Regions from separate parts of the Anoxybacillus sp. B2M1 genome, predicted to be linked through region 2. Evidence: riboswitches for the same ligand, from Rfam matches in the RefSeq annotation. Region 2 holds a riboswitch; the other holds the start of a gene.
The links. Region 2 has a riboswitch for S-adenosylmethionine ahead of GFC28_RS07395 (hypothetical protein). Riboswitches for the same ligand answer to the same signal wherever they lie in the genome.
Positions count from the first base shown of each region.

Region 1: it holds a riboswitch for S-adenosylmethionine, as region 2 does, so the genes downstream of both, GFC28_RS08470 (methionine biosynthesis PLP-dependent protein) here and GFC28_RS07395 (hypothetical protein) in region 2, are expected to answer to the same signal.

Region 1 covers NZ_CP015435.1:1,758,123-1,764,259, forward strand. Annotated here, with positions in the region: gene GFC28_RS08460 (YeiH family protein) at 1-921, opposite strand, end outside; gene metC (cystathionine beta-lyase) at 1,254-2,435, opposite strand; gene GFC28_RS08470 (methionine biosynthesis PLP-dependent protein) at 2,440-3,543, opposite strand; SAM riboswitch class I at 3,623-3,730, opposite strand; gene GFC28_RS08475 (3-hydroxybutyrate dehydrogenase) at 3,802-4,578, opposite strand; gene GFC28_RS08480 (GntP family permease) at 4,596-5,915, opposite strand.
Region 2 covers NZ_CP015435.1:1,535,828-1,541,964, forward strand. Annotated here, with positions in the region: gene GFC28_RS07380 ((Fe-S)-binding protein) at 1-744, opposite strand, end outside; gene GFC28_RS07385 (FAD-binding oxidoreductase) at 746-2,071, opposite strand; gene GFC28_RS07390 (diacylglycerol/lipid kinase family protein) at 2,395-3,282, opposite strand; gene GFC28_RS19230 (hypothetical protein) at 3,503-3,655, opposite strand; gene GFC28_RS07395 (hypothetical protein) at 3,687-3,983, opposite strand; SAM riboswitch class I at 4,081-4,186, opposite strand; gene GFC28_RS18750 (AraC family transcriptional regulator) at 4,329-5,252, opposite strand; gene GFC28_RS07405 (hypothetical protein) at 5,292-5,519, opposite strand; gene GFC28_RS07410 (hypothetical protein) at 5,949-6,137, opposite strand, start outside.

The DNA of each region.
Region 1 (6,137 bases), 220 kb from region 2:
GCGAAGGCTGACATTTAAGCCGAGGCCTACCATCGCCGCTGTCAGCATAAAAGAAGTCAAAGAAGAGAGGCTGTTCAAAAGCGGCTTCGGGATAGAAACGACGCTGCCAAATAAGCTCAACAGCATAAAACCGAGTAAAAACCAAGGAAATTCGATTTTCTTTTCCTTCGTGTCAGCGTTCTTCTTTTTTCGCTTCATCCAATACATACATAACAAGCTGAGCGGTAGAAGCAATAGAACCCTCCCCAGCTTCGCCAGCAATGCAAAAGCTAATGCATCCTGTCCGGCCGCCGCACCGGCTAGCGCCACATGCGCCATTTCGTGCAAGCTGATTCCGCACCAAATTCCGTAATGCTTATGAGAAACGGGCAGAAATGGCTGAATGAATGTATAAGCCAATGAAAAAACCGTCCCAACCAGCGCAATGATTCCTACCGATATCGCCGTATCTTCTTCCTTCGCCTCTACAATCGGAGCCACAGCGGCAATCGCAGCGGCCCCGCACACCCCTGTTCCAATTCCAAGCAACAGCGATAAAGAAGCGTTCGCTTTGACGATTTTGCCGAGTGACATCATCATCCAAATGGAAAAAACGATGACGGCCGCATCGCGAAGAAGAAGCCCTAAACCTTGATGAATGACAACAGCCATATTCAGCTTGAAGCCAAACAAAATGATCGCCATCCTTAATAAGTGTTTGGCGGCAAATTGAATTCCAGACCGAAGCGCTTCCGGATAGCCAAAAAAGTGACGATACATAACGGCCAGCACAATCGCACAGGCGAGCGGCCCTAAATGCTCCAAGCCGGGAATGGATGCGAACGCAAAGCCGAGCGCCGCAAACAAAAAAGAAAAGGCAACTCCTCCTATCCATCTCCAAGCCAAACGGCGATCCGAAGACGGTTGCTTGAAAACAGCCATGATGTCGTTTTTCATTGATGCTTCACCTCTTTTTATAATGGATCGTCCAGATCGCTGACCAATGGTCCTCTTCAGCATATCCCGGTTTCTTTCATAAGTGAAATAATAATTTTCAATAAATACCATAAGTAAATTTTATAACAATCGTCATCTGCGCTTGTCTCCGGTCGGGACAACGATGGGTCGTCTGCCGAATAATAAAAAATAGACCTTCCTTCATGCAACAGCACATGTTTAGAAAGGTCTATTTTCCACAGGCGGTGGTCCATATTCAATTGAAAGAGGCTATCTTCTAGCATGCTCTTATCCTAAGAAAAAGCGGACGTTGGCTTTTAGAATGATGGAGCCAAGCTTTCTTTCGCGCTGACATAGGACAATCCTCGTTCAAAGTCGGCAATCAAGTCTTCTGCGGCCTCCAATCCGACACTTAAACGCAGCAAGCCATCTGTAATTCCTCTTTGTTCTCTTTCCTCTTTTGGCATCGCCGCATGCGACATTTTAGCCGGATACGATAAGATCGATTCGACCGCTCCTAAGCTGACGGCAAACACCGGAATTTGGACATGCTTGACAAACGTACGGACGGCCGCTTCATCTGCTAAGCGAAACGAAAGCACCGCGCCAAATCCCTCTGCTTGGTACCGTTGTACCGAATGTCCCGGATGATAAGAAAGTCCTGGATAGTACACTTCCTCTACCTTTGGGTGCTTCGCTAAAAACGAAGCGATTTTCAGCGCCGATTGGCTTGATTGCTGTAAACGGACGTGAAGGGTTTTTAAGCCGCGCAGAACGAGCCAAGCATCTTGCACTCCCAATATGGCGCCAAAGGCATTTTGCAGCTTATACAGCCGCTCGGCCAGCCCGCGATCTTTGACAACCGCTAACCCGGCCACCACATCGCTATGTCCTGATAAAAATTTTGTCGCGCTATGCAACACAACATCGACGCCGAGCTCAAGCGGCCGCTGCAATGCCGGAGTCATAAACGTATTGTCTAAAAAGGTTAAACAACCGTTCGCTTTTGCCAGCTTCACAATGCCGCGAATATCCGTAATTTTTAATAGCGGGTTGGAAGGGGTTTCTACATAAATCACTTTTGTATTTGGCCGGATGTGGGAAGCGACTGCATGCAAATCCGTCATATCGACAAACGTGTACTCGATGCCAAAACGGCTTAATACTTCGGTAATCATTCGGTACGTTCCGCCGTATACATCTTCGGTCACGAGCACATGATCCCCTTTGGAAAGCAACAAAAACGCGGTCGAAATCGCCGCCATTCCCGAAGAGAAGGCAAAGCCGCGGATTCCTCCTTCCAGCTCCGCTATCGTCTCTTCAAGCGCCTCGCGCGTCGGATTTCCAGATCGGCTATAATCATACTTTCCAAACACATCAAAATCCGCTTGATGGAACGTCGAAGCGTGCTGAATGGGCACGCTGACCGCTCCTGTCTGCTCATCCACTTTCCATTTGTTATGCAATAAGTTGGTTTGAAATGAAAATGATTTTTCCATTGCGCTACACCTCTTTCATATTTTCCAAGGCCTGCGACAAATCAGCGATTAAATCCTCCACATGCTCAATGCCTACAGAAAAGCGCAATAAGCGGTTGCATACCCCATTGGCAATCCGAATCTCTTCAGGGATATCGGCATGCGTTTGCGTCGCCGGGTATGTAATAAAACTTTCAACTCCTCCTAAGCTTTCAGCGAATGTAATGACGTTTAAGCTTTGCAAAAAGCGGTTGACCCACCGCTCTTCACGCAGGCGAAAGGACAGCATGCCTCCTCTTCTTGGATACAGCACATCCGTGACCGCTTCGTGTGATGCCAAAAATTCGCTGATTCTCCGCGCATTTTCTTCATGTTGCCTCATTCGCAGCGCCAGTGTTTTCATGCCGCGAATCAACAGCCATGAATCAAATGGCGACAGGACCGCGCCGATTGCGTTGTGATACTCGGCCAGCCGTTGACAAAGAGGCTCACCCTTTGCGACGACGAGACCAGCGAGCACATCATTATGACCTCCTAAATATTTTGTTGCGCTATGGATGACGAGATCCGCTCCGTGGCGAATCGGCTGCTGGATCACAGGCGTATAAAACGTATTATCCACAATCAAAAGCAGCCCGTGGCGTTTGGCCAGTTTCGCCACCTCGTCGATGTCTGTCTCCTGCATAAGCGGGTTTGTCGGCGTTTCTAAAAAAATCGCCTTTGTGTTTTTCGAAATCGATTTCTCCACTAATTGTATGTCGCGAAAGTCAACATAATGAAACGCTAAGCCGTACTTTCTCCAGCCTCTTTCAAATAGCCGATACGTTCCTCCATATAAATCGGCAGACACTAAAAATTCATCACCGCTTTCAAACAGGGAAAGCACCGTCTGAATCGCCGCCATTCCCGAACTGAATGCATACCCTTGATCTCCTCCCTCCAGTTTAGCAATGGCTTCTTCTACAATTTTGCGCGTCGGGTTTCCGGTACGGATGTAATCAAATCCTGTTGATTGACCAATTCCCTCATGGCGATAAGCGGTGGAAAAATAGACAGGCGGATTGACGGTTCCTGTCAGCTTCTCGCTTCTGTTGCCAATCTGCGCCAGTAAGGTTTCTACTTTTTCCATCCTTTTTTCTCCTTCCTTTCCTCCAATAAAAAAAGCCTTCTTTAAGAAGAAGACTTTTACAGATCAACAAAAGCGCTTCTTCTTATCTTTCGAATTGAAACCAATTCGCTGGATTTAGCACCTGACCGATATCGGCTGGTTGCTGAAGCTTCACTGGGCCAGTTCCCTCCGCTTCTCTTGATAAGAATGAACGACGATATGGAATTTTCTGATTTTCTATCAATTTACATGATTTTCTGATAATTTGCAAGCTTTTTTTTACTGCGCGGTATATCCTCCATCGATCACAACGGCCTGCCCGGTAATTCCCTTTGCTTTTTCGCTTGCTAAAAAGAGCGCATAATCGGCCACTTCTTTCGTTGACAGCAGGCGCTGCTGCGGCACAAGCGGATAAATGACTTCCTCTAATACATGCTCAAGCGGCACGCGGCGTGTTGCGGCCAAATCGGCCAGCTGGTTGCGTACAAGCGGCGTATCGACATATCCCGGGCATAAAGCGTTCACTGTAATACCATGAGCGGCTCCTTCTAGAGCAGCTACTTTGGTTAGGCCAATGACCCCATGTTTCGCGCTATTATACGCCGCTTTGCCGGCAAAGCCGACCAAACCGTTAATCGAGGCCATATTGATAATCCGGCCATAACGCTGCTGCTTCATGATGGGAAATACATGCTTTATCGCCAAAAACGGCGCAATAAGCATGACGCGAATCAGTTTTTCAAACGATTCGGAAGGAAATTCTTCAATCGGCGCCACATGCTGCAGCCCAGCGTTATTCACTAAAATGTCAATCCGGCCATAACGAGAAACAGTTTGAGCCAACATTTGTTTGATTTCCTCTTCTTTTGTTACATCACACTTCAGTCCCCATGCATCCCAGCCTTGTGCACATAACGATTCGGCTGCTTTTTGGACAGCCCTTTCATTGATATCACTAAGAACGACTTTCGTGCCATGCTCAGCAAAGCATTTGGCGATTTCAAAGCCGATTCCTTGCGCCGCTCCTGTTATGAACAATACTTGATCGTCTACCATTTTTCATTCCTCCTCGTTCATATCCCTAGTCCTAATGAGAAAAGAATAATCGCAAGAATCGTCCCAAGAGCAGGTACAATAACCGTTAAAGCCCCAACCGCGCCATATGCCTCGCGGTGCGTTTCACCGCAAATCGCTCGAATCGTTGTCACGACATAGCCATTATGCGGCAAAGAATCCAAAGCTCCTGACGAAATCGCGACCACCCGATGCAGCGCTTCAGGATGGACTCCCATATCCAAATAATGCGGAGCGAGCAACGGAAGAGCAATAGCCTGACCTCCTGATGACGAGCCGGTTAGGCCAGCGATGACACTGACAGCAATAGCGCTGCCAATTAATGGACTGCCTGGAATACTGGTAATCGCGTGCACGGCATCCGTAAACGCTGGAACGGCTTTCGCCACACCGCCAAAACCGACGACGGCCGCCGTATTTCCAAGCGCGATCAATGCGCCTAAAGTTCCCTCAGAAACAGCCCCGCTAAAGTTTTGGAAATAGCGGCGATTGAGAGCATATACCGCAATGACTCCGCCAAGAAGCGCCACGATTAATGCCGATTGCTGCAACGAATGATGGAAAACAAAAGCAATTACCAACACGACAAGAAGCGGAATAAACCCCAAAATAGGAGGCGGCAATTCCCTTGTACCGTCCAGTGGATCTCCCTCTCTTGCTACAAATTTCTCTCCTTTTGCAACCGCTTTCATCACCATGCGCTTTAACCACCAATACCCGAAAATCGCCATGAAAATGGAGACAATGATGCTAACTTCCCAACCTGCATACGGCGATGTTTTTAAATACTCAATGGGAATCCAGTTTTGAATTTCCGGCGAACCAGCTGATGTCATCGAAAACGTCACGGACCCAAACGCTAATGCCCCCGGAATAAAACGCCGCGGCAAATTCGCTTGTTTAAATAAACTGACAGCCATCGGATAAACGGAAAACGCTACGACAAATAGGCTGACACCGCCGTATGTCAGTACGGCGCAGGCAATTACAACCGCCAAAACCGTTCGCTTCATGCCAAGCTTTGCGACAATCCATTGTGCTACACTTTCTGCCGCTCCGCTATCCTCCATGACTTTTCCAAAAATGGCGCCAAGTAAAAACATTAAATACCACGATTGAATAAAGCTGGAAAATCCTGCCATATAATTTCCGACAAAGCTGGCCTCCCCCTCGCCAACCTGCTGCGGGAAAAGGGCCAATCCGCCCAGCACCGCCACTAAAAGGGCGCATAACGGCGCGGCAATAAATAAATTCATCCCTCTCATGGTCAAATAAATTAATAAAGCCAATCCCCCAATGAGACCGATCATACTCCACATTTCCTCAGCACCCCCTATGTTTGTCTCCAACACAACAGCGGTCAACGACTTACAGTTTCACGCAGAAAAAGGTAAAAGCGATGCGTTTCCTCATTGACATTTCGGCACCAATTGACCTCGCCTTCTTTTCTCCCCTCCTTTTTAGAGTGATTCATTTGTTTTTTATTGCAAAAAATATGCCAATAAAAAGGAATGAAACGAAAACCGTTTGATTGTCCTCCT
Region 2 (6,137 bases):
TCCACAACACGTTTGATTTTGTGGGATTGTCACATTATTTCCATTACGGGTTAATACACGAATCGTCGCTTCATTTATATCACTGAACATCACATCCATGACGCATCCAGTTAAAAGGGCAACCGTCCGCTTCGTTTCCCCTTTTGCTTGAATCATGCCCGCCTGTTTGTATTTTTGGCGAACCGGCTGCTTGGCTTCTGGTAAAATCGCTTCCATTTCCGCTAAATGCTCCGGCATCATATGAATCAGCCGCGTCTTACGCGCCATCTTTTGCAACCCGCTCTTTTGGTAAAACTTCAACAACCTCCCTAATAAATGCAAGCGATTCGCATGCGGAAATACTCCCTCAAGAAAAAATTTGCTTACCGCTCCTTTCCATCCGGTCAATGGCATCGCTTGACGAATTTGCCCGCGCGCCTCTTCGATCAGCCCTCCGACATCAACATCAGCAGGACAAGCGGTCGTACACGCGCGGCAATCAAGACAAGCAAAAACCGGATCGGCAAACGCTTCATTCACTTCCAGCTTTCCTTCGGCAACCGATTTAATCAGATGGACGCGTCCGCGCGGAGAATGCTGTTCTTGCCCCGTTTGTTCATAAGTTGGACAGGATTCCAAGCACATGCCGCAATGAACACAATCGGCCCATTTGCTTTCATCAGGAGGGTCATTCCAAAGATAATTCCCCAAGCTCGCCGCTGTACATGCCGGTGCTTGTTTTACATCGTTCTCTCTTACACTCACATTATATCCCTCCTACAAATCGTCCATGATTAAGAGTAGAATGGGGATCTATTTTTGTTTTAATACCTTCTAATAGGAAGAAATAAGACGGTTTTTCACCCCAAACCTCTACTTTTTGCCGAAGCGCCAACGGCAAATGTTTCACAATCACGTATCCGCCAAGCGGGATCACAAACTGACGAAGCCGCTCAATGGCAGCAACAATCTCTTCGCCCGTCCCTTTGATATATATTTGACATAGTCCATGCCCAAGACCGCCATGCGCCTCAACAGCTATATTCATAGCGTCTTGTAAAATATGGCTTGCTTTTATGACTTGAAGAGCATCGAGATTGACAACGCCGATTTTCAAAGCAGCCTCTATTTCGTTGCTGCTTCCGCTTTCCCTCCCATTCGGAGCGATGGTGTAAAATTGTCTCCAAAATGCTCGCGCTTCTTTTAATGGTAAAATCGTTATGTTTGTTTTGGCTGGCTGAATGCGCTTGACAAAATTCTCCTGGTAATGGACAGCGCTTTCGACATCTTCAAAGCTGATCGCTACTGTATAAGCATGATTTCCTGTTAACCGCTCCGATAAAGAAGGGCTTAACAATTCCAGGGATGTCGGTTCCATCAGCGAATCTAGCAATTCCACAGCAAAAGCGCGTATTTCTTCCATCTTTCCTTCTTGAAAGGATAATAGAATAAGGCTTTCATATTTCGGAAGCGGGCGAAGCTTCAACGTTACTTCCGATATCACTCCGAGCGTCCCCATAGAACCGATAAACAGCTTATTCATATCATAGCCAGCCACATTTTTAACCACTTTGCCGCCCGAGCGGATAATCGTTCCATTCGGGTAAACAATTCTCATTCCAATGACGCTGTCGCGAGCAGAACCATAACGAAATCGTTTCGGACCGCTGTCGTTCGCTGCAATCACTCCACCAATCGTGGCATATTCTGGCCATATCGGATCTAACGCGATCGTTTGGTTATATTCGGCTAAATATTCCTGCAAAGATTGAAATGGTGTCCCGGCTTTAACCGTTAATGTCATGTCACCAACGTTATGCTCGACAACTCCTTTATATTCCGCCAGTAAAAGCAAAAGATCGGCGACTTCCGTTCCCCCGCCAAATCCTCTCTTCGTTCCGCCGCCGGCAATCGTTACTTTTTTTCCATGGTTGTCTGCATACATTAAAACATTGGAAATCTCCTCTTCCGACTGCGGACAAACGGTGATCCGACCGCTATTTCCCAGCGGATGTCCCACATCTTCTTCTACTTGAACGTGGCTGTCGCGCAAAATCGCCTTTAATTCTGATAAAAATTCTGTGGCGAGCAATCCTCACACCCCTTATTGTTTTGTAATAAGAAACATCGTTTCTATAATTTCGTGCAACGAATCCTTTAAGCATGATCATTGAAATGTATACTACTTACCATTTATTTAATCACTTTTTCCACTATTTTTCAATTAATTTTTAGAATTTATAAAATAGTATAAATATATCATTAGTGCTGATGATCTATTATGCTACTAAAAACAGAATGATCTTCCTGCTTCTTCTCTCGAACAAGAAACGCCAGTGAACCTATTCATTTGCCCACAAAGCGTTCCTTAGATGAAAATAAATGGCTTGAACAGCTTTTTTACCTGCGGGAGGGTCACATAATTAGCAACGCCTCCTTCTGAATCGTTACATTCACTGGAGTTTTCGTGAGAATCTCGCCATCGCTTTGGACAATTATCGGCGGTTCAGCGATAATTTCTACCTGTTTTCCTTTGATCATGGTGACACTTGGATGTGAAACATGCTTTCCTTTATACGCTTTTGGAAACGTGCGTAACAGCTCCCATTTTGTGACGCTATGTACGATACAAATGTCAAAAAGTCCGTCATAGTAACAAGCATCCGGACATATTTTAATCCCTCCGCCGTAATTCGGAGTATTAGCAATGGCAATGAACCATACATTTGAAAAAAATTGAACCTCCCCGTCAATTTTTAATTGAATGCGGACGGGACGATATTGGAATAAAGCATGCAAAACGCTCAATCCATAGGAAAGATCGCCTAACCTAACGAGATTTAATAAATCTTTATATTTAGCGGCATTGTTGATCTCCGCCACTTTGCCGTCAAATCCGATTCCCGTCACAGTCATGCAGTATTCTTCGCCAATTTTTCCAACGTCCATTTTTCTTTTCTTTCCTTTTAAAATACGTTCCAACGCCCTTTTATAGTCCATCGGTATATCAAGAGCCCTTGCTAAATCATTTCCTGACCCTGCCGGAATAATCCCTAAAGGTATATTCGAATGAATGAGCCCGTTTGCCACATCATGGATTGTGCCATCGCCGCCAACGGCGACAACCGCATTGCATGCTTCAGAAGAAAACTCCTTCACTATTTCTACCGCATGTTTTGGACGTTCTGTAAAACGAACTTGATAATTTACCTGCTTCTCTTGAAGCAGCTTTTCAACCTTTTTCCAAACTTTCAGCCCTTTTCCGTTTCCCGAGATTTTATTAACAACAAAATAATAGATCATATCGATCGTTCCCTCTAATCAAAGATCGTAACATGAAAATCCCAAACAAGGTCCCGCTTTACATCGGGACGCTTGTTTTTCTCTTTTTACTTTACCAATTTGAGAATTCCGGCCATTTGCTGCTCGTGCCGAAGAAAAAATAAAGGCCCTACCGTTTTTCCTCATGAACGGTACTCTAAGCGATGGCAACCGTCCTTTTTTCTTGTTTCATTCCCTCTCGCTAAGGTAAGGTTTCGAAGGGATCAATGAGCATAGCGACATGCCATTTAGGAGACAAGAACCGCCCATTTCGCTGAGTCAATCTCATTCCGCTGACATTCGTTTCCATGTCTTTTCCTCGAATACCAGCATGCTCATCTATTTCGACTTCCATAGCTCCCTCTCCTTTTTCTTTTCTAACGTTTTTAATCAATCTGCCCGACCGGCAGCCCTTGCTCTCTTAGCTCCCGCCAAATGTAACGATCGAGCGCATAGGGCTCTTCTGCTTTGAACACTTCCACTTCCGCCAACGTAAGTAACAGTTGAAACGGTTTTCCAAATGCTTGCCCATACAATAGAAAAAAGTTCGTATGGTGATCAATGTAAAAAATCGCTGTAGAATCCCATTGACGAAGCTGACGTTTTACACCGCTGGCAACATGTAAAGCGAATGAAGCAGCTTTCATATGGCACGCCATGTACCTGCGGATCGTTTCGCTCATCAGTCTCGCCCCTTTCTCAATAAGGATGGTCACAAACGGCTCTGCCAAAATAAAAAGCTCTTTCCGCCATGAATGACGCGAAAAGAGCTTGAAGCCGTCCTTATCATTCAAAGCGAAGCGCTTTGCGGGTAGGAGCACCTTGCGTCAAGCGCAGGTTGCTGTGAAGTCATTGAGCCCGATCTCTCGTTCACTCTTGATAAGACTTATTCAGTTATTCCTATGCTACCATTATTTTATGGAAATGACAACCATTTTTTAATTTCCAAAAAAAGGATGAACAACATCAAAATGACAAGGACTTCTTCATTACGATCGACCATCGTCGCCAGATCATTCGTCCTATTCCTAGCCCCCGCTAGATGATCCCCTTTCTTTTATAGGGACATATAAATGAACTTTACACTTTCCTTCCGGATCTGTTTCTGGATTATTCATACAAAATTCCAGGCACGGCCTATCATCCGCATCATACTCACTATTTGGCAACCACTGTCCAAATAAACTTTGATACGCAATCGCTAATTTATCAATCGTATCGTAAAACTGATATAAGGCATATAATCCGCCAGGTATTGTTTTATATTGAATATCGGGATCTTCATCTCCCTTGAAACCGGTCGGCAGCGTCACACACGCATCATAGCGGCAAGCAAATTCTTCTACAACAAGTGGATCATCCAATGAGATGCCAATAAAATCGTGCTCTGGCGGATACAATCCGTTTCGGTTTGCCCATTCGTTTAATTGATTCCATGCATAATACGTTTCTAAATAACTACCCACATGCCTAACAAAAGCCACTTCATAGTCAGGAAGCTCTTTAATCGTTATATTCATGCTCCATATTCTCCTTAATAAATGATGGTTAGCGTAAGTATAACGGATCGGAGCAGACCATTCTTCTTGATTCTTGCTTATATCTAATGAAATATTGCGATTTTGATGTTTTTTTCTTACGTCACTGGGAACCATGTGAAAATGTTGTTTAAAAGCAGCATTAAAATTTGAAACGGAGCCAAAACCACAGAGATTGGAGATTTCCAAGATAGATTTAGTCGTTTCAGTTAAGTAATACACCGACTTTTGCAGACGAATTTTTTTCACATAAGACATCGGTGTCATTCCAACAATCGAAGTGAAGATACGATTAAAATGATATTTCGAAAAATGGGAAACGTTGGCTAATGTATCAAGATGAATAGGCTCGTCATAATGATCATGAATATACTTGACGGCTCTTTCAATTCTTTCATAATAATCCCTTCTCATTTCATTGCCTCCTAATATTCGCTGAACCCTACTCTTTTGCTAATAGTATCGCATGGGAGCTATCACGATTTTCCCTCGTTCTTCAGCGGCAACTCTAACACCATTATGTTTGTAAATAATTCTAATTGCACCGTTTCTAATGACTGTTCTTGAAGTGCCGTTCTTCATTACATCTTCAACAACATTTGTCGGAATCCCTCCCGTTTGATGCCCTCTTGCATATCCTATTGGCTGTCCAGTCACTGCCGCATTTTCCGAAACCGACAACACTTTGCCCCATGGATCCTAGCTGTAATTCGCAACCGTCGTGCCGTTTTCGTCGACAATGCCGACGACGTCGCCGCGGTAGTTGGTGACGTAGTAGAACGGATCGCCGTTTTGGTTCGTCACCGTATTTGGTTTCCTGTTCGCCCACGTAAACGCCCATACGGTTTGGCGGTTGTTCAATTTTTCGTACGATTAGTTCTCTTTGGTTTGATTGATAACAGTGTCAACTTGACAATTGGCAACCGCTGCATCATACCAAGATGCTTTTTCTTTCAAGCTCCTAAAAGCCTTTCTAACAGGAATGCTCTTTGTATCGAACTAGATTTTCTGCAATGTGAAATGGGTGACAAACGAATGTCTGTCACCCATTAGTTTTTCCATCCCTCTAACTATTGATAAATAACTATAGAACATCTTTTTCGATACGAATTAATATTTAAATGTTATCATCTTTTTTGATTCAAATTGAATAAAAATTAGTTGATTCAATTTGTTGAAATTAAATGTTATTCCCTCCATTCTGTCCTTTGGTAATAATATCTCCATTTCATCAAAAAAATCAGCAATAAAATAAACATTAGTATACTCTATTTCATTCAACAAATAGAATATATCTAA